Regions from separate parts of the Anoxybacillus andreesenii genome, predicted to be linked through region 1. Evidence: riboswitches for the same ligand, from Rfam matches in the RefSeq annotation. Region 1 holds a riboswitch; each other region holds the start of a gene.
What was found. A riboswitch is a leader RNA that binds a small molecule or an ion and turns the genes downstream of it on or off. The one in region 1 is predicted to bind S-adenosylmethionine.
Positions count from the first base shown of each region.

Region 2: another riboswitch for S-adenosylmethionine. It lies ahead of J2S07_RS07760 (methionine ABC transporter ATP-binding protein); the one in region 1 lies ahead of J2S07_RS14700 (methionine biosynthesis PLP-dependent protein).
Region 3: another riboswitch for S-adenosylmethionine. It lies ahead of J2S07_RS07755 (O-acetylhomoserine aminocarboxypropyltransferase/cysteine synthase family protein); the one in region 1 lies ahead of J2S07_RS14700 (methionine biosynthesis PLP-dependent protein).
Region 4: another riboswitch for S-adenosylmethionine. It lies ahead of metK (methionine adenosyltransferase); the one in region 1 lies ahead of J2S07_RS14700 (methionine biosynthesis PLP-dependent protein).

Region 1 covers NZ_JAUSTU010000014.1:56,636-61,883, reverse strand. Annotated here, with positions in the region: gene sda (sporulation histidine kinase inhibitor Sda) at 1-61, shown strand, start outside; gene J2S07_RS14705 (hypothetical protein) at 153-371, opposite strand; SAM riboswitch class I at 568-678, shown strand; gene J2S07_RS14700 (methionine biosynthesis PLP-dependent protein) at 860-1,984, shown strand; gene J2S07_RS14695 (bifunctional homocysteine S-methyltransferase/methylenetetrahydrofolate reductase) at 2,010-3,866, shown strand; gene metH (methionine synthase) at 3,844-5,248, shown strand, end outside.
Region 2 covers NZ_JAUSTU010000006.1:29,894-35,141, reverse strand. Annotated here, with positions in the region: gene sufD (Fe-S cluster assembly protein SufD) at 1-221, opposite strand, end outside; gene sufC (Fe-S cluster assembly ATPase SufC) at 239-1,024, opposite strand; gene J2S07_RS22060 (YuzK family famiily protein) at 1,380-1,529, opposite strand; gene J2S07_RS07770 (MetQ/NlpA family ABC transporter substrate-binding protein) at 1,800-2,663, opposite strand; gene J2S07_RS07765 (methionine ABC transporter permease) at 2,680-3,348, opposite strand; gene J2S07_RS07760 (methionine ABC transporter ATP-binding protein) at 3,341-4,366, opposite strand; SAM riboswitch class I at 4,600-4,712, opposite strand; gene J2S07_RS07755 (O-acetylhomoserine aminocarboxypropyltransferase/cysteine synthase family protein) at 4,820-5,248, opposite strand, start outside.
Region 3 covers NZ_JAUSTU010000006.1:24,633-29,880, forward strand. Annotated here, with positions in the region: gene J2S07_RS07720 (acyl-CoA dehydrogenase FadE) at 1-615, shown strand, start outside; gene J2S07_RS07725 (arsenate reductase family protein) at 791-1,147, shown strand; gene gcvH (glycine cleavage system protein GcvH) at 1,166-1,549, shown strand; gene J2S07_RS07735 (toprim domain-containing protein) at 1,611-1,964, shown strand; gene J2S07_RS07740 (thioredoxin family protein) at 1,961-2,278, shown strand; gene J2S07_RS07745 (MFS transporter) at 2,385-3,653, shown strand; gene J2S07_RS07750 (hypothetical protein) at 3,793-4,176, shown strand; SAM riboswitch class I at 4,200-4,299, shown strand; gene J2S07_RS07755 (O-acetylhomoserine aminocarboxypropyltransferase/cysteine synthase family protein) at 4,374-5,248, shown strand, end outside.
Region 4 covers NZ_JAUSTU010000013.1:135,744-140,991, reverse strand. Annotated here, with positions in the region: gene pckA (phosphoenolpyruvate carboxykinase (ATP)) at 1-857, opposite strand, end outside; gene J2S07_RS14420 (thiol-disulfide oxidoreductase DCC family protein) at 1,116-1,490, shown strand; SAM riboswitch class I at 1,566-1,710, shown strand; gene metK (methionine adenosyltransferase) at 1,899-3,098, shown strand; gene J2S07_RS14410 (gamma carbonic anhydrase) at 3,299-3,817, opposite strand; gene J2S07_RS14405 (alpha/beta hydrolase) at 3,970-4,773, shown strand; gene tbcS (tetraprenyl-beta-curcumene synthase) at 4,786-5,248, shown strand, end outside.

The sequences.
Region 1 (5,248 bases):
GGCGCAATTGTTGAAGGATGAAATAGAAAAGCGAGGACTAAAGCCTTTTAAGAATAAGTAATGCCAGGGGCCACCGCTCAATACGAAGCGGTGGCCTTGTTATATTAAAAAAAGCTTACCCGTCAGGCAAGCTTAAGAGCAATGGATTTACGTCATGAAAAATCTAAAAGGTTTAAATACAGCTGGGCAGGTGATATTGGATAATTCCTCTTTTCTTTTACGTTGGACTCGATGGTTTCCTGTACATCGAGCGGAAAATCCATATGGCCACAATCTGTCCATTTTGAAAAAATCGCACCAACCTCCACTAAGTCATTGGTACTTTCTTCATATTCCAAATAATGATGGTGGCAACGGCTCCTCAATGGCACCACAATTCCCTCCTATTTTTAAGGTAACAGTTCAGTACCTTGTTATTATATTCATTATATACCAAATATTCTAAAAATTTATGTCAATATTAAGAACATTTACAGCTTTCCCTTACACCTTCCAAAAAGATTGTTTTTACAATTACTGTTGACTTTATTCTGTTAATGTAGTAAATTTTAGAAAATTGAATCTAATTTCTTATCAAGAGAGGTTGAGGGTCTGGCCCTATGAAGCCTCAGCAACCTGCAAATATTTGCAAGGTGCTAATTCCAGCAAGTTTTTTAGTTAAAACTTGGCAGATAAGAAGAACGGCTTATTTAGCAGATAAAAGTCTTCTTCTTATAAGAAGGCTTTTATTTTTTTCTCTAGGTTCTTGTTTTATCGCCTTATACGTGAACATTCTCTAAGGTATTCGTACCGAATAAAACCCGTTCACGTACACGTATAAGCCCATATCAAACAGCATTTTAACAAAGGAGTGTGGACCATGTACCAACCAGATACGAAGCTAGCCCAAATCGGCAACCGAAGTGAAACAACCACCGGTGCCGTCAATCCACCTGTCTATTTCTCAACTGCCTACCGCCATGAAGGAATCGGTGAATCAAGTGGGTTTGATTATATTCGTACGGGAAATCCAACAAGGAACATTCTTGAATCGGCCATTGCGGAACTCGAGGAAGGGGATCAAGGATTTGCCTGCAGCTCTGGAATGGCGGCTATCTTAACTGTCCTCTCCCTTTTCCAATCAGGGGATGAATGGATTGTTTCTAAGGATTTATACGGAGGCACCTATCGACTACTTGAGCAGTGTGCCAAGAAATGGGGGCTCAAGGTTTCCTATGTCAACACAAGCTGTACTGAGAGTATCAAACGATGTATCAACGAACATACAAAAGCCATCTTTATCGAAACACCAACAAATCCTTTAATGGAGCAAACCAATATCCAAGAGGTTGCCGAACTTGCAAAAAGACATCAGCTGCTTCTCATCGTGGACAATACCTTCTATACTCCTTACATTCAGAAGCCGATTGCTGAAGGAGCCGATATTGTTGTCCATAGTGCAACCAAATATCTAGGCGGACATAATGATGTGCTTGCGGGACTGGTTGTGGCTAAGGGGGAAAAGCTTTGTGAATCCCTCGCTTTTTACCATAACGGTAATGGAGCAGTTTTGAGCCCGTTTGATTCCTGGCTCCTTATACGTGGAATGAAGACATTAGCGCTGCGAATGGAAAAACACGAGCAAAATGCGAAGGAAATCGTGCAATTTCTATCTAAGCATGAAGCAATAACCGATGTCCTGTACCCAGGTAGAGGGGGAATGCTCTCCTTTCGGGTTCAGGATGAAAAATGGGTGAATCCTTTTCTAAAGAACTTAAAATTGATCACCTTTGCTGAAAGCTTAGGAGGCGTCGAAAGCTTTATCACCTACCCTGCTACCCAAACGCATGCCGACATTCCTCTACAAATTCGTCTTGAAACGGGAGTGGACAATCGCTTGCTACGCTTTTCCGTTGGCATTGAACATACGAAGGATCTAATTAGTGATTTAGAACAGGCCCTATTGGAAGCAAAAAAACAATCAGCCTTACAAACTACGCTTTAACAAGACTATAGAAAGGAGTGAGAATATGAGTTTCCTAGAGAAATTAAATCAGCAAATATTAATTGGGGACGGCGCGATGGGAACCCTTCTCTACTCCTATGGCACAGGGAGTTGCTACGAGGAGCTGAATCTCTCCCATCCCGAAGAGATACGCAGTATCCATGAAGCCTATATTGAGGCCGGCTCTGATCTCCTACAAACGAATACATATGCCGCTAATTACTTGAAGCTCGGAAGATATGGATTGGAGGAATCTGTCAAGGAGATAAATAGCGCCGCTGTTAAGCTGGCCAAAAAAGCCGCGAAAAGCCGAGGTTATGTAGTCGGAACGATGGGTGGAATCCGTAGCATCACCCCAATGGCATTTTCACTTGATGAAATAAAGCGAAGCTTTCGAGAACAGCTATACTGTCTTCTCCTAGAAGGCGTAGATGGCATTCTGTTAGAAACCTTTTATGATTTGGAGGAATTAGAGGCAGTATTGACCATCGCCCGAAAGGAAACCACTCTTCCCATTATCGCCCAAGTATCGATCCAAGAGCCCGGAATTCTGCAAAATCGGCTCACCCTAAATGAAGCGTTTGATCGATTAGAGTCACTGGGAGCAGATGTTGTCGGGTTGAACTGTCGACTCGGACCGCATCACATGATTAAGAGTTTTGAAGAAGTGAAGCTTCCAAAGAAGGCTTTTCTATCAGCCTATCCGAATGCGAGTCTCCCTGCTTATACAGATGGGAAGTTCCACTACGGTGGGGAAGCTGAATATTTTCGAAAATCAGCGATAGCATTTCGCCAGGAAGGAATCCGTTTACTCGGAGGCTGCTGCGGGACGACACCAGAGCATATTCGCGCCTTTGCAGAGGCTTTAAAAGGAGCAGCACCGATCACAGAAAAGGTCGTTAAAGAAAGGCATATCGTCTCGGTCAAGAATTCAAATGTTAGAGACGACACCCCGCTCCAGCAAATTGTGAAGGAAAGGCCGTCCGTCATCGTTGAGTTGGACCCTCCGCGAAAGCTGAATACAGAGAAATTTTTTCAGGGAGCAAGGGAGTTAAAAAAAGAGGGAATTGATGCGATTACATTAGCAGATAACTCCCTCGCCTCCCCTCGCATTGAAAATTCTGCCCTCGGCTATCTAACAAAAACTCAAGTCGGCTTGCGGCCTCTTATCCATATCACATGCCGTGACCGCAATATCATTGGATTGCAATCTCATTTAATGGGTCTGCATACCCTTGGATTGAATGATGTCTTAGCGATAACAGGAGATCCTGCCCGAGTCGGAGATTTTCCGGGGGCCTCATCCGTATATGATGTATCATCCTTTGAACTGATTCAAATGATCAAACAGTTCAATGAAGGATTATCTTTTTCAGGAAAGGATTTGGGCCAAAAAGCGGTCTTTTCTGTCGCAGCCGCCTTCAACCCCAATGTTCGTTCCGTGGAAAAAGCGGTCGAACGAATGGAGAAGAAAATCAAATATGGCGCTGATTATTTTATCACCCAACCAGTTTATTCAGAGGAAAAGCTTATGGAGGTATATAAGGCAACAAAGCACCTTAAGGCCCCGATTTATATTGGCTTAATGCCCTTAACTAGCAGCAAAAATGCAGAGTTTTTGCATAACGAGGTACCCGGTATTAAGATCGCACAGTCCATTCGTGATACAATGGCTTCATTACAAGGTGACCCAATCCGTTCAGCACAGGAAGGGTTGGCCATAACGAAATCCTTAATTGATGCGGCAGCAGAGCTATTCAATGGAATTTATTTAATCACCCCTTTTCTCCGATATGAAATGACGGTGGAGCTCGCGCGATATACGAACAAACACAGCAAGAGGCAAGGGAGGATGAAAAATGTCGAAAGCGTTATTAATTAACGAAATGAAAAAGAGAATACTGATTATGGATGGTGCGATGGGGACGATGCTCCAGCAAGCTGACCTGAGCGCCGATGATTTTGGTGGCGAAGAATATGATGGCTGTAATGAAATTCTCAATGCGACCAGACCAGATGTGATTGAGTCCATTCATCAGCAATATTTAGAAGCTGGAGCTGACATTATTGAAACAAATACATTTGGGGCAACAGAAGTTGTCCTTGATGAATATGACCTTGGGGACAGGGCGTACGAGTTAAATAAAACAGCGGCAATTATTGCAAAAAAAGCAGCCGACCAATACTCAACAGCCCTTTGGCCACGCTTTGTTGCGGGTGCGATGGGACCAACAACCAAAACCTTATCCGTGACTGGTGGAACCACGTTCGCAACCCTTCAAAAATCCTATGAAGAACAGGCGCTTGGGTTAATTGATGGCGGTGTTGATGTTCTGCTCCTTGAAACGAGTCAGGATTTATTAAATGTGAAGGCTGGATTTCTAGGGATTCAGAAGGCTTTTGAAAAACGGGGAATCAAGGTCCCGGTCATGATTTCCGGAACCATTGAGCCAATGGGTACGACGCTTGCGGGGCAATCGATCGAGGCCTTCTATATTTCGGTCCATCATATGAACCCGATTGCGATAGGACTCAATTGTGCGACCGGTCCAGAGTTTATGCAGGACCATATTAGGTCCTTATCGGGTCTTTCGTCAGCAGCCGTTAGCTGCTACCCTAATGCCGGACTTCCCGATGAAGATGGAAATTACCATGAAACACCAGAATCCCTTGCGAAAAAGCTCGGTGGCTTTGCTGCAGAAGGCTGGTTAAATATTGTAGGCGGCTGCTGCGGTACCACACCTGATCATATTCGGGCGATCGCCGAGGAAATGAAGAAATACAGTCCAAGGGTTCCTAGTACACAAACAAACCATATGGTCTCGGGGATTGATGCCTTTATTTATGATGACCCTACCCTTCGTCCGATCATGGTTGGGGAAAGAACAAATGTCATTGGTTCAAGAAAATTCAAGCGTCTTATTTCTGAAGGAAAATTTGAGGAAGCCTCTGAAATTGCCAGAGCCCAAGTCAAGGGTGGTGCCCATGTCATTGACATCTGCTTAGCAGACCCTGACCGAGACGAGCTAGAGGACATGGAGAACTTCCTTAAAGAAGTGACAAAGAAAATTAAAGTTCCCCTTGTCATTGACTCGACTGACGATAAGGTGATTGAAAAGGCCCTCTCCTATTCACAGGGGAAAGCGATTATCAACTCGATTAACCTAGAGGACGGGGAAGGTCGCTTCGAGGCTGTTGCACGCCTTGTCCATACGTATGGTGCAGCTGTTGTGGTTGGTACGATCGATGAAAAAGGTATGGGGG
Region 2 (5,248 bases), on a different contig from region 1:
TCATTTAAGGAAGCAAAATCGGTGCTCTTTACAATATGCTTATCAAATTGAGTAAAATTCCATTTATCAATTTTTGTTTTATCTGGCTTAGGTAGAGGAAGTGTATCCGCCATCTCTAATGCTTCTAGACGAAGAGTCGTTAGCCATTCAGGCTCGCCCATCTCTTTTGAAAAAGAGGATACGTACTCCTTATCAAATGGTAATTTAATTTCGGTTGTCATTTTGATCCTCCTAACACTTATGCTTCTTGCCCAACTGTTTCGTCTTCAATGCCTAATTCTTTCTTAATCCAGTCGTATCCTTCCGCTTCTAGGCGCTGTGCAAGCTCTGGTCCACCAGATTTTACAATACGACCTTGCATCATGACATGGACATGGTCAGGAGTAATATAATTAAGTAAACGTTGGTAGTGAGTAATGATTAAGCAGCCAAAGCTGTCGCTACGCATTTCATTGATTCCCTTTGATACAACCTTTAATGCATCAATATCAAGACCAGAGTCAATTTCGTCTAAAATCGCAATCTTAGGTTCAATCATCATTAATTGAAGGATTTCGTTACGCTTTTTCTCTCCACCAGAGAAGCCCTCATTTAAATAACGTTGAGCCATATCTGGATCCATTTCTAATAATTCCATTTTTGAATCCATGTTACGGATGAATTTCATTAATGAAACTTCATCGCCTTCCTCACGGCGGCTATTAATAGCAGAACGTAGGAAATCTGCGTTTGTTACTCCACTGATCTCACTTGGATATTGCATTGCTAAAAATAGACCTGCACGAGCACGTTCATCAACTTCCATTTCTAGAACGTCCTCACCGTCTAGTGTAATGCTGCCCCCCGTAACCTCATACTTAGGGTGTCCCATGATCGCTGAAGATAATGTTGATTTTCCAGTACCATTCGGTCCCATGATTGCGTGAATTTCTCCACCTTTTACTTCAAGGTTAACTCCTTTTAATATTTCTTTCCCTTCAATAGAAACATGAAGGTCTTTAATTGTTAAAGTTGATCCTGCCATGATATTACCTCCGTATATGAAATGAAAGTTCTTCCTTTGGCTTAAGCCAATTTCTATTCTCATTCTATTCTCATTACAATCTTATAACAAATGAAAAGTGTTAGCAACTCTTATGCAGTGTTAAATCATTTTGAAATAAATAGTAATCCGTTTCCTTCCTTCCCACGATTATTTATTTCTCAGCGTTTAAAGATACTCTCAATCTTATATGTAAGATTAGAATTGCTTGGTTAATATATTTTCTCCCTAACCAATTTTTGTATGTATATAGACTCTAATTGAGAATAGAAATCATTTAAATCTTTCAAATGAAGAAACCAGTGTATTAAAACACCGGTTTCTCCTAACTTCCTTATTATATACTTCTGTACAAAATGTTTCTATATACGTCACTTGCCAATCGTTGGCATTCAATATGATTTTTCTCTCGTCTTCTTTCCACTCGCATCCTTGCTTCATGCTTTCTGGAGTATACCTCATAATTAATCTTATGTGCACCCTGCATCGCTTTGTCCATCTCAGCTGTGTAGTTCAATTTTAATGGGTTGATAATGAACCATTCCTTTCAATTTGTCATTCCAAAAGCAGCATCATTTACCTTCCCTATGTTAGCAGAGTATTTTCTGTTACTCAATGCTGATTTTTTCAGTTATTTGGATGTACTCAGCGATGAGGAGCTATAGGATGATGATTGCTTTAGCTTTCTTAGAATTGGTGTGGTTTCCTTTCAATTGAAGTAAAAAAGGTATCCAGCTCGGATACCTTTTTCCTCTCTTTATTCTGAGACGGGTACAACAGCACCCTTATATTTTTCTAAAATAAAGTTTTGAATTTTTTCAGAGCGAAGCACTTCTACAAGCGTCTTGATTGCTTCTTTATTCTCATCCCCACTACGAACAGCAATGACGTTTACATAAGGAGAATCACTTTCTTCAATTGCAATTGCATCCTCTAATGGATTTAGACCAGCGTCAATCGCATAGTTTGAATTAATAAGTACTGCATCTCCTTCATTATTATTGAAGATTTGTGGAAGTAAGGATGCCTCATATTCAGTATCAAATTTTAATTTCTTTGGATTCTCTACAATATCGTCAACGGTTGCTTCTGTTTTCTCAACGCCCTCTTTTAAAGTAATGAGCCCTTCTTTTTCAAGTAGCGATAAAATACGTCCGTGATCAGGTACAGAGCTGCTCATGATAATGGTTGCACCTTCTGGTAATTCATCAAGGCTCTTATATTTCTTCGAATAGACTCCAATCGGTTCAATGTGTATTCCACCAGCGTTGACAAAATCATAGCCATGCTCTGCAATTTGGCTATTCAAATATGGGATATGTTGGAAATAGTTAGCATCTAAATCCCCTGACTCTAATGCTTGGTTAGGTAGAACATAATCCTGGAAGGTTTCAATTTGTAGCTCAATTCCTTTTTCCTTAAGCAGCGGCTTTGCTTCCTCTAAAATCTCAGCATGGGGAACGTTTGAAGCTCCAACAACCAGTTTTGTTGATTCCTCTGATTTCTCCCCACCATTATCAGCATTTCCACCTTTTTCAGTGTTGGCATTCTCAGATGTACCACATGCAGCTAAAAATAAAACCAGTGCGAATGTAAATAAAACTGTTAACCATTTTTTCATGAAAATACACTCCTCTTTATCTCTTATCTAATTTGTTTGTAATAAAATCTCCAATAAATTGGATAATAAAAACAATGACCAGAATAATAATGGTTGCCATCAAGGTCACATCATTTCTACTGCGTTGGAATCCGTCAAGATAAGCGAGATTCCCTAGACCTCCTGCACCGATAACACCAGCCATTGCGGTATAGCCCACTAGTGCAATCGCTGTAACGGTGATCCCAGAAACAAGGGCTGGCATAGATTCAGGAAGAAGTACCTTCCATATGATTGTACTTGTCTTAGCACCCATTGATCTTGCAGCCTCAATAACCCCTTTATCAATTTCTCTTAAACCGATTTCTACCATTCTTGCATAAAACGGTGCTGCACCTATAATTAAAGCCGGAAGGGCGGCATTTTCCCCAATCATCGTCCCTAGCAGTAGTTTGGTAAAGGGTATAAGTAGCACAATTAGGATGATGAAAGGGATTGAACGAAAAATATTAACAAATCCACTTATAATTTTATTAATTAGCATATTTTCCCATATATTTTCTTTCGCTGTTAGGAAAAGCAACAACCCCAAAATAATTCCTAAAATAAACGTAGCTATTACCGAAATCCCTGTCATATACAGAGTTTCTACTGTTGCCTCCCACATCTTCTCCCATCGAACATTTGGAAAGAGTTCATTAAGCATTCTTGATCACCTCTACTCCAACTTGCTGGGATTGGATAAACTCAATCGCCTTCGCTATGTCATTTTGGTTACCGTCTAAATGAATGAACAGAGTACCATAAGATCCATTTTGTGTTTGCGAAATTTTCCCCTGCAAAATATTAACCGTCACTTCAAAATTTCTGATTAAATTCGTGATAAGAGGCTGCTCAGCTGTTTCTCCCACGAAGCCAAGCTGGACTACCGTTCCAGTAGGATACAAGGCAATTAAATGTTCAATTGTTTCCCTTGTTTCCTCGGGCTCTGTAACTTGTTGGACAAATCGTTTTGTAATTTGTTCTTGGGGATTCTTAAACACCTCTAACACCGGCCCAATTTCGACCACTTTGCCCTCTTCCATTACGGCTATACGATGACAAATTTTTCGAATTACATGCATTTCATGGGTGATAAGAACAATCGTTAACCCGAGCCGTTTATTAATATCCACAAGCAGCTCAAGGATAGAATCTGTCGTCTGTGGATCAAGTGCAGAGGTTGCTTCATCACAAAGCAATACCTTCGGGTTATTAGCAAGCGCCCTTGCGATGCCAACCCTTTGTTTTTGCCCTCCACTGAGTTGGGAAGGATAAGCATCCTCTCTTCCTTCTAAACCGACTAGCTTAATTAGCTCATCCACACGCTTAAGCCTTTGACTCTTGGGAATCCTGGCTATTTCTAACGGAAAAGCAATGTTTTCTCTTACCGTTCTTGACCAAAGTAGGTTAAAATGCTGGAAGATCATACTGATTTCCTGCCGGGCCTTTCTAAGCTCACTTCCCTTAATCTTGGAAACTTTTTTTTCGGCTACCACAACAGAGCCACTTGTTGGAATTTCTAAACCATTTAACATTCTGATTAGCGTGCTCTTTCCGGCTCCGCTATAGCCGATGACACCGAAGATTTCACCTTCTTTTATTTCGAGGCTGACATGATCAACAGCGGTAACCTTTCCTTTACTGGAAGCGTATATTTTTTTTACATTTTGTATAGAAATCAATTGTTGCTCACCCCATTTTCAATCCGATTACTCCTACATAAATACCTAGTTTTAAACGTATAAGCAAGAATGCTACAGTTATCTTTCTCTCACCAAAGGTTTTCATTCACCCTACTGTCCACCCCAGACGGACAAATCTAACAAAAAGTCCACGAGCGGTACCAGGTACCAAATAATGCAAAAATGCCTTCCCGCAGAAAAGCAGAAAGGCATCAATAAGACAAGTTCCCTTTCTCTCATCTGCCAAAGCAATATTTGCTTTGTGTGAATTGGCACCATTTCAGTGTCGACCACTGACGGTTGCCGGGCTTCATCGGGCACATCCCTCCACCTCTCTGGATAAGAGTAAAACCATCTATTCAATTTGTATACATGTTTAAATATAGCATTTATACTATCACGGAAATAATGGGGTGTCAACAGAAAAAGATTTTACTAGCCTATTAGATTTGCTTAGGCCTTTGCGGTAATGGAGGATATTCCTGTTGCGGCTTCAATGGCCTGATCCAGGTCCTCAATTAAGTCCTCTACATTCTCAATCCCTATGGAAAGTCGAACAAGATCCTCCGATACCCCAGCAGCTGCTAGCCCTGCCGCGTCCAGCTGTTGATGAGTCGTACTAGCAGGGTGAATAATTAGACTCTTTGCATCTCCTACGTTAGCTACATGTGCCCATAGTTCGAGCTGATTAATAAGCTTTGCTCCCGCTTCTCTGCCTCCTGCAATTCCAAAGACAACAACCGAGCCAGCTCCCTTCGGTAAATATTTTTCCACTAGGGCCTGATCAGGATGTCCTTCATCACCTGGATAAGAAACCCATGAAACTGCTGGATGGTTGTGCAGATACTCGACAATTTTCTTCGTATTTGCGATATGCTCCTT
Region 3 (5,248 bases), on a different contig from region 1:
ATTGCTCGTGCTTACCGTGACTCTCGTATTAACCGTATCTTTGAAGGTACAAATGAAATCAACCGTCTACTTGTGCTAGGCACTTATTTGAAGAAAGCCCTTAAGGGTGAGCTTCCGCTATTCCAAAAAGCAATGGCTCTACAAGAAGAGCTTATGATGCTTATGCCAGAAGAGCCAGGTGATGAGCCATTAGCACAAGAGAAGATGCTTGTGAACAACGGTAAGAAGATTGCTTTACTTGCTGCAGGCTTAGCTGCTCAAAAATTCGGCAAGGAAGTAGAAAAAGAACAAGAAATCTTCGTTAATATTGCGGACATTGTGGCAAACGTGTATGCGATGGAATCTGTTGTGCTACGTACAGAAAAAGCAATTGCCAAGAGCGGTTTAGAGAAGAGCAATCAAAAGCTTCTCTATACACAAATCTTCTGTCAAGAAGCATTCAACAAAATTGAAGCAGATGCAAAAGAGACCTTAGTTGCTTGTGAAGATGGAGATATGCTTCGCATGATGATGTCAACTCTTCGTAAGCTTACTCGTCATGTTCCAACAAATGTGATTGCGAAGAAACGTGAAGCTTCTGTGAAGCTAATCGAAGCTGAAAAGTTTGTACTATAATATTAATGTGGCTCCCTTCCAGTGGTAAGGGAGCCTTTTGCTAGATCAAAGCAATCAAGTATTGTTTCGACTGACCTTAGATTGTCATGATCTTTCGTAGCAAATATGATAAAATTTAATTATAGATTGCAAAATTTATACAGATGTGGATATGATAACATTGGTAGGTGAAAAAATGGCTCTGACTTTTTATTGGTATCCGAAATGTGGTACATGTCGAAATGCAAAAAAATGGCTGGACCATCACCAGATCTCGTATCAAGAAGTACATATTGTCGAAAATCCTCCTTCTCGGGCTGAGCTGAAACAGCTGTACGTTAAGAGTGGACTTGATATAAAGAAGTTTTTTAACACAAGCGGCATGAAGTATAGGGAGCTAGGATTAAAGGATAAGGTTAAGACGGCCTCGGATGAAGAGCTGCTTGATATTCTTGCTTCAGATGGCATGCTTATCAAACGTCCATTGCTTACAGATGGTGACAAAGTAACAGTTGGGTTTAAAGAAGAGGATTACGAAAAAAATTGGCTATAGTATTTAGGAGGGGTTAAGGTGAATACACCAAAGGAATTACGCTATTCAGAAGAGCATGAGTGGGTTAAAGTAGAAGGAGACAAGGTTCGCATTGGGATTACTGATTTCGCTCAATCCGAGCTCGGCGATATTGTTTTTGTCGAGCTACCAGAGGTAGGCGACGAAATAACAGCAGACGAGCCATTCGGAAGTGTTGAATCAGTAAAGACTGTCTCTGAGCTATATGCACCGATTAGCGGCAAGGTGGTTGAAATAAACGAGGACCTAAGTGACAGCCCAGAATTCGTGAATGAATCTCCATATGAAAAGGCATGGATGATCGTCGTTGAGCCGGCTAGCATGGCAGATGTTGAGAATCTTATGACTGCTGAGCAATATGAAGAAATGGTGAAGGAAGACTAAAAAAGTAAAAGCGCTCCACTCAGGGTGGGGCGCTTTTGTCATAAAGAACAAGGTGATAGGCATGAATGAATGGAACACAGAAAAGATACTGATTGTTGAGGGTAAATCAGATAAAAGAAAGGTTCAAAGCATTATTAAAGAACCAGTTGAAATTATTTGTACAAACGGGACGATTGGGATCACACGATTGGACGAATTGATCGATTATCTGACTGGAAAAGAGGTCTATGTTCTTGTTGATGCAGATGATTCCGGTGAAAAGCTCAGAAGGCAATTTCTTAGAGAGCTACCAGAGGCAGAGCATATTTATATTGATAAAATGTACCGAGAGGTTGCGACAGCCCCTGAGCATCATCTAGCAACTGTGCTACTAGGGGCCAATATTGATGTACACACGGAGTTTCTTGATCGATGATAAGGGAGTATGAAAAAAAGGACATTTTGGAGCTTGAAGAGAACATGGACACTTCTTTCCTTTATCTATATACCCCTATGTGTGGCACCTGCCAGGTAGCCGGAAAAATGATCAATATTGTAGCTGAATTATTCCCTTTGTTTAAATGGGGCATGATCAATTTGAACTTTTTTCCCGATCTTGCGAAAGCATGGGAAATCGAAAGTGTGCCATGTCTACTTATTTTTAAACAGAATCAAATTCAGCAAAGGATTTACGCCTTTCATTCAGTCCCATTCCTATACGATTCAATTAAACAATTTACGGATAAATAGACTCATATATGGGTCTATTTTAAATTTTCAAATTTTTTGTTTACTTTATCCCTGAGGAGGCTTATGATATTTAGGGATACGAAATAAACAAAAGGGGAATATATCTATGCCATTTTTTCAAGAATGGTCTAATCAATTTAAGAGTTACAATAAAAATATTAAGCTTGCTTTATTAGCTAATATATTTGCTCAAGTAGGACTTGGGATTTTTATGGTTATCTACAATTTTTATATCCGTGAGCTTGGGTATAATGAACAAGTTAACGGTCAGGTTATTTCAATGACCTCATTAGCAACGGCCATCATCCTAGTTCCTGCAGGCTTATTAAGTGATCGCTTTGGACGAAAGAAGAGCATGCTTTTTGGAGCATTCTTGACGGGAATTGTCCTTTTATTTAGAGGGTTAATTGAAGTGCAAAGCTTATTGGTCACCTTGGCTTTTCTAACAGGCTTAACCTCGGCTTTCATGCAAGTATCGGGAATTCCTTGGCTGGCTGAGAATTCCAAACCATTTCAAAGGGTTCATTTATTCAGCATCTACTCAGCCGTAATGACTGCTGCAAACGTAATAGGAAACCTACTTGGTGGAACCCTGACTGATTTTTTTAGCTTGTTTTTTTCAGAGCTGATTAGTATTCGGTTTACATTGCTTATAGGTGGAGCGATATTTTTAATCGCTTTAATCCCTATATTTAAATTCCAGGAGAAAAGAGAAATTCAAACAGAAAAGAAAGAGAAGATTCCACTTAAGGAAAAAATTAAGGACCAGCGCGATGGGTTTAAAATTATTATTCTATTTGCTGTTGCTCAATTGATTATTGGTGTTGGAGCAGGACTGGTTATCCCTTATCTAAACCTTTATTTTGCTGATCGTTTTCATGCATCCAATTCAATCATCGGCTTTATCATCTCCCTAGGCCAAGCTGCAACTGCTGTAGCGATGATCATTGGCCCGTTAATGGTGAAAAGGTTTGGCGAAGTGAAAGCGGTGGTGATTTTACAATTAGCGTCTCTACCATTCTTACTTTTAACAGCATATACGGAGAGCTTGCTGCTTGCTGCGATTGGCTTCCTGTTTCGACAGGCATTGATGAATGCTGGAAATCCAATTCAAACCTCGTTGATGATGTCGAAAGTAAGCGACTCTGTTAAAGGGTTGGCAAACTCAGTCAACCAAATGGTATTTAGTCTTGGTTGGGCGATAATGGGTCCAATATCTACCGGGATCGTTATGGCGCATGGGGCTTACTGGGGTTATGCGATCGTCTTTTCCATCACGGCCTCCTTGTATTTAGTAGGTTCCATTTACTTTTTTGCTGTTTTCAGAAGCATTCATAAACCGAAGGCCTCTTCGACAGCAAATGCAGCCCAATAGCCTAACAGAAACTTACATATTTCTCGGGAAATGATCTTTTTAATGGCTCTTTTCTACGTATTTGTCGAAAGAAAGAAAAAGGGTAAGGAGCTTTTAGAACGAAATATATGTTATAAGCACTGCTTAAGGAGGGCTTTCTTTGCAGCGTATATTACATATATTAGTAGATGAAGTTAATTCCAGAGGACATTTATCCTCATTGCTCAATGGTGTAAAGATGTCGGTGATGCTCGACTCAAATAGCGGGGTTAATGTCTTAATCATTGAGAACGGGAAGCTTGGGATGGAAGAGGAGGCAGATCAGGAAATAGATGCTTATATTTCGGGTAAGGAAGCGATTATGAAAGAATTGCTAATGGGAAGAATTAAATTGAGAGCAGCCAGAAAAAACGGTCATTTGCAATTGAAATCGACTATTCGAAATTCCTTATTTTTAGAGTCTTTATTTTTTCTTGCGTTAACGAGTGGTAATCATACAGAAATTTCAAAATTATTAGTTGACGAGAAATCTGTTTCGTGCTAGTATTCTATTAATTGAATGAGATGTTCTTATCGAGAGTGGTGGAGGGACTGGCCCTTTGAAGCCCGGCAACCGGTTTTTTACACGGTGCCAATTCCAGCAGAGCTTTGCTCTGAAAGATAAGAAGAGTGTTGATTCTATCCCCCTCTTCTTATGAAGAGGGGTTTTTGCATTCTTTGAAAAGAAGGGGAGTAGGAAAAATGGGTGAAAACAAGAAGAAGTACCGTTTAGAAACATTGGGAGTCCACGGAGGACTAAGTCCGGACCCGGTAACAGGGGCAAGGGCAGTACCGATCTATCAGAACAATGCCTATCAGTTTCAAAACACTGAGCATGCAGCGAATTTATTTGCTTTAAAAGAGGCTGGATACATTTATACTCGTATCCATAATCCGACTGTCACTGTTTTTGAAGAGCGTGTGGCTCTCCTTGAAGGGGGAATTGGAGCATTAGCAGTCGCAAGTGGAATGGCGGCCATTACGACCGCAATCCTGAATCTTGCAGGAGCAGGAGATGAGATTGTAGCTGCTGGCAATCTGTACGGGGGGACCTATAATCTTTTTGCAGTGACACTCCCAAGATACGGAATTAATGTGAAGTTTGTTGATGCAACTGATCCGAATAATTTTAAAGAAGCCATTACCGAAAAGACAAAAGCACTTTTTGCCGAAACAATCGGAAATCCGAGCCTAAGAGTGTTGGATATTGAAGCCGTAGCAAATGTTGCACATGAAGCTGGAATTCCACTAATTATCGATAATACCTTTGCAACTCCGTATCTATGCCGTCCAATCGAGCATGGAGCTGATATTGTTATTCACTCAGCAACGAAATGGCTCGTAGGGAATGGGACGACTCTTGGAGGAATTATTGTCGATGGTGGTAATTTTGATTGGAATTCTCCGAAATTCCCTGGGTTTGTTGAGCCTGATCCAAGCTATCACAATATTGTTTATAGTGAGGCACTTGGTGCTGCAGCGTATATTACGAAGGCTCGGGTCCAGCTGCTACGAGATATTGGTCCAGCGCTAAGTCCGCTTAATGCTTTCCAATTTACACTTGGCATAGAAACGCT
Region 4 (5,248 bases), on a different contig from region 1:
AAAATTTGTGGTTCCTTCTCACGCGAAAGATTGATGCATTTGGCGTAGCACCCACCTTCGATATTGAAAACACCATTTTGCGACCATCCGTGCTCATCATCTCCGATTAAACGGCGGTGGGGATCAGCTGAAAGAGTCGTTTTTCCTGTACCTGATAAGCCGAAGAATAGCGCAACATCCCCCTCACGGCCAACATTGGCAGAGCAATGCATGGAGAGAATATTGTTTTCTGGGAGAAGATAATTCATAACGGAAAAAATGGATTTCTTGATTTCTCCTGCGTATTCTGTACCACCAATCAAAACCGTATGACGTTCAAATGAAACAATAATGAAGGTTTCAGACCTTGTACCATCAATTTGTGGGTCAGCTTTAAAATCAGGAGCTGAGATAACCGTAAATTGAGCCTCATGAGTTAATAATTCTTCCTCCGTTGGGCGAATAAATAACTGATGGGCAAAAAGATTATGCCATGCATACTCATTAATGACTTGAATCGGAAGCTGAGATTTCTTGTCGGCCCCTGCAAAGCCTTTAAAAACAAATACCTCTTCCTTTTCCTTTAAATAATTGATAACCTTATTATAAAGACGGTCAAAAGTATCCTCAGAAATGGGCTGATTGACAGAACCCCATTCAATTTTATCCTTAGAGGAGCGCTCTTCAACAATGTATTTATCTTTAGGAGAACGGCCCGTATACGTTCCTGTAGTTGCGCGAACAGCACCTGTCGACGTTAAAACTCCTTCATTGCGTTTTAAAACCTTTTCGACTAACTGAGGAACAGAAAGCTGTACATGAACATTGTCTTGTTGTAATAATGCATGTAATTCGTTCGAGAGGCTAACTGAATTCATTTGATGAAAACCTTCTTTCAGCAATTTATTTTATTTTGACCTATTCGGGAAATGTCGAATAGAATATTGACAAATTTTCAGCGCAGTTACTTTCGTGCAGATTGGAAGTTTAAACGATTACATCTCAGGATTAGTATAACACATTGGCTTCATTAGTCTATACTAATGATGGGAATTTTCCCTATTTTATTTCGGATTTTTTCCAGTAAAGTTTAGTGTTAATGTATTCAATCCGAATCACAGATGGGAATGGTAAAAATGAAAATATATGCATTATATGATGCCAATTGTACATTGTGTCAGGAGTCAAAAAGGATTTTTCAAAAGATAGATAGAAAAACTAAAGTGAATTGGTTATCGCTTCAGGAATATGAAAAGACAGATCAAGAGTATTCCTTCAGTGCAATAGAGCTAAGAAGGGAACTGCATATCATCCTTCCTGATAAAAGGGTGCTAAAAGGCTTTGAAGCGGTACGGAAGCTTCTCCTAATTAGTCCGTACACTTTTTTAATTGGAGCCTTCCTCTATATTCCCTACATGCATGTGATTGGCCGCCCCATATACGGATGGATAGCCAAAAGGCGGCATCAATTTAAAGCACATAAATGTAGCGATGACAGTTGTTCACTGTGAAAAATTTATAATAAATATAGATTTCTGTTGACACTATTGTATCCTTTCGATAAGATTTTAATTTGAACGGATACTCTCTTATCCCGAGTAGGTGGAGGGACAGGCCCTATGAAACCCAGCAACCGGCTATGATGATGGAGAAGGATCAGAAAAGATCACTCTCAGTGCTATGGCAACGGTGCTAACCTGAAGCAAGGTATCGATCCTTGAACGATAAGAGTGAAAGGCTAGAAATGGAATCTTCAACCTTTCCTCATAGGGAAGGTTTTTTTATTTGCCCCTAAGTAGCGGCGGAGCCCTAGAATTAATCATAAAAAGATCATGTTTATTTCATACTACATAGGGAATGAGTACCGTATCAAAACGAGGTGGGAGTCCTCGAGCATATATATTAAAGGAGGAAATCGGATGTCAAGAAACGCTCGTTTGTTTACTTCTGAGTCAGTTACGGAAGGTCACCCCGACAAAATTTGTGATCAAATTTCTGATGCGATTTTGGATGCTATTTTAGCAAAAGATGCGAATGCCCGTGTAGCTGCTGAAACATCTGTTACGACAGGTCTTGTATTGGTGGCGGGAGAAATCACAACATCTACATATGTGGACATTCCAAAGATTGTTCGTGAAACCATTCAAGAAATTGGTTATAATCGGGCAAAATATGGCTTTGATGCAGAGACATGTGCAGTATTAACCTCGATTGATGAGCAGTCAGCTGACATTGCTATGGGCGTTGACAAGGCACTAGAGGCCCGTGAAGGAAGTATGACTGAGGAAGAGATTGAAGCGATTGGAGCCGGGGACCAAGGTTTAATGTTTGGATTCGCTTGTAATGAAACGAAGGAGCTCATGCCTCTTCCGATTTCGCTAGCGCATAAATTATCTCGTCGTCTTGCCGAAGTACGCAAGGAAGAAATCCTTCCATATCTTCGCCCAGATGGGAAGACTCAGGTTACGGTTGAATACGATGAAGAAGGGAAACCGGTTCGCATTGACACGATCGTGATTTCAACTCAGCATCATCCGGAAATTTCGCTCGAACAAATTCAACAAGATATTAAAGAGCATGTGATCAACCCAGTTGTACCAAGGGAGTTAATTGATGACAGCACGAAGTATTTTATTAATCCAACAGGTCGATTTGTGATCGGTGGCCCACAGGGAGATGCTGGGTTAACGGGTCGAAAAATTATCGTTGATACCTATGGCGGTTATGCGCGCCATGGTGGTGGAGCCTTCTCAGGTAAGGATCCGACAAAGGTGGACCGTTCGGCAGCCTATGCTGCACGCTATGTCGCCAAAAACATTGTTGCTGCAGGACTGGCAGATAAGGTGGAAGTACAGCTAGCCTATGCCATCGGTGTTGCCAGACCAGTTTCTATCTCTGTTGATACCTTTGGAACGGGGAAGGTAAGTGAGGATGTACTTGTGGAGCTCGTGCGTAATCATTTTGATCTACGTCCAGCCGGCATTATCAAAATGTTAGATTTACGTCGTCCAATTTATAAGAAGACGGCCGCATATGGTCATTTTGGGCGAACTGATATTGATGTTCCTTGGGAGCGTACAGACAAAGCAGATGTGCTTCGAGAACAGGCTGGAAAATAGAATAAGTAGGCTTTGTTAATGTACAGTGTTGATTATAGCCTTATACGTGAACGTGAACGGGTTTTATTCGGTACGAATAACTTAGAGAACGTACACGTATAAGGGGATATGAAGATCAACAACAAAAGATAACCGAGCCAATACGTTAAAAAGAAGTTACATCGTTTATGTGTAACTTCTTTTTTCTCACATGGAAGTGGTTATGAATTTTGCTGTAAGGATTTATAGTACTGTCCTTTTTCTGCATACTCTCTTGAAATTCTTTTCATATCGGCAATGTCGTCTTCATTCAGTTCCCTTATAACCTTCGCTGGTCTCCCAAAAGCAAGGGTGTTTGGTGGGATTTTCTTACCTTGAGGAACCAAGCTGCCTGCTCCAATAAATGCACCTTCTCCAATCTCAGCTCCGTCTAGAATGATCGAGCCCATACCAATTAAAGCTCTTTTACGAAGGATGCAGCTATGTAAGATCACCTGATGCCCCACTGTTACCTCATCCTCGATAATGAGAGGATTATTAGGGCTTTGATGGAGGACACTATTATCCTGGATATTGACCTTCTTACCGATGATCGTTGGGGCTACGTCTCCCCTTATAACCGTGTTAAACCATATGCTTGACTCATCGCCAATTTTAACATCTCCAGTAATGGTGACATAATCAGCAATGAAGGCAGTTGATGAAATGTGTGGCCATTTGTTATGAAATGGATAAATCATAAACCATCTCTCCTTATTTTTATGGGTAATTTCATTCTACCGAATAATATAAATAAAGTGTGAATAATTGTTTTCGGAGCAGTAAATTCATGAGTTGATCTTTTGTTTTGTGCTAAAATAATGATAGCTTCAAGTCGAAGGAGGGGAAATTCATGTGGAAGTGGGAACCAGACGGAGAGGCAAAAGGAGTTATTGTCATGGTGCACGGTGCTTTAGAGCATCATCGCCGTTACGGCTGGCTAATTGAAATGTGGCGTCAGGCTGGTTTTCAGGTCATTATGGGCGACCTGCCAGGGCATGGGATGACGACAAGATCTAAACGAGGACATATCGACTCCTTTGACGACTATTTAGATGAGGTCAAGGCGTGGGTTGAAACCGCCTATCAGTTTGATTTACCAGTGTTCTTGCTCGGTCATAGTATGGGTGGACTTATCACCATTCGTTTATTGCAGGAGGAGAATCTCAATCTTGCCGGTGTCATCCTTTCTTCACCGTGCTTAGCGCTCGTGAATAGGCCAGGAAAAATACTAAATGGGATTTCTTATCTTCTCAACGTGATTGCGCCCGAATTAAGATTAAATTCAGGCATTAGTGTCGATATCGCAACGCGGAACAAAGAAATTCTGGACATTGATCGAAATGATACTCTTTATATTGATAAAATTTCTATCAGGTGGTTCCGTGAATTGGATGCTTCCATGAAGCTTGCCTTTGAGGAGCTTCAAAAAGTGAAGGATGTACCTATGCTTGTAATGCAAGCGGGGGATGACAAAATCGTGAATAAACAAGCAGTGACAGAATGGTTCAACCACGCTCCATTATCTGAAAAAAGATTCAAGGAATGGCCTAAATGCTACCATGAAATCTTTAACGATCCAGAACGGGACGAAGTATTTGAATATGCAAAGGATTTTGTTTATAGTCAATTGAAGGCGATTGGATACGTCGTATAAGGAGGAATTTCTATGGCAGTACCGTCTGAGCCGCTCAGTCTAATGTCCAAAGTATATAGAAAAATTCTACCGACCGCTCATATGGAGCTGGCCTATTGGAAAAAAAGGGCGACGGAAATTCCTGATGATGAGCTAAGAAAACAGGCACTTGCAAGCATTGAAACGAAAACCTTTCACTGTGAGGGTGGTTCTATTCTTGCTTTTATGGCTGGAGAAAAATACAAAGAAGCCATCAAATTCATTGTGGCCTATCAAACCATTAGCGATTATTTAGACAATCTTTGCGATCGAAGCACATCCCTAGATCCTGAGGATTTTTCAGCACTCCATGAATCCATGGAGGTAGCGTTAACTGTAGGAAAAGATCATCAGGATTACTATCGCTTTCGAAAGGAAAAAGATGATGGGGGTTATCTGCGAGAATTGGCTGAAACCTGTCAGAGCGTCCTCCAAAATAATCCTCATTATCTTCACA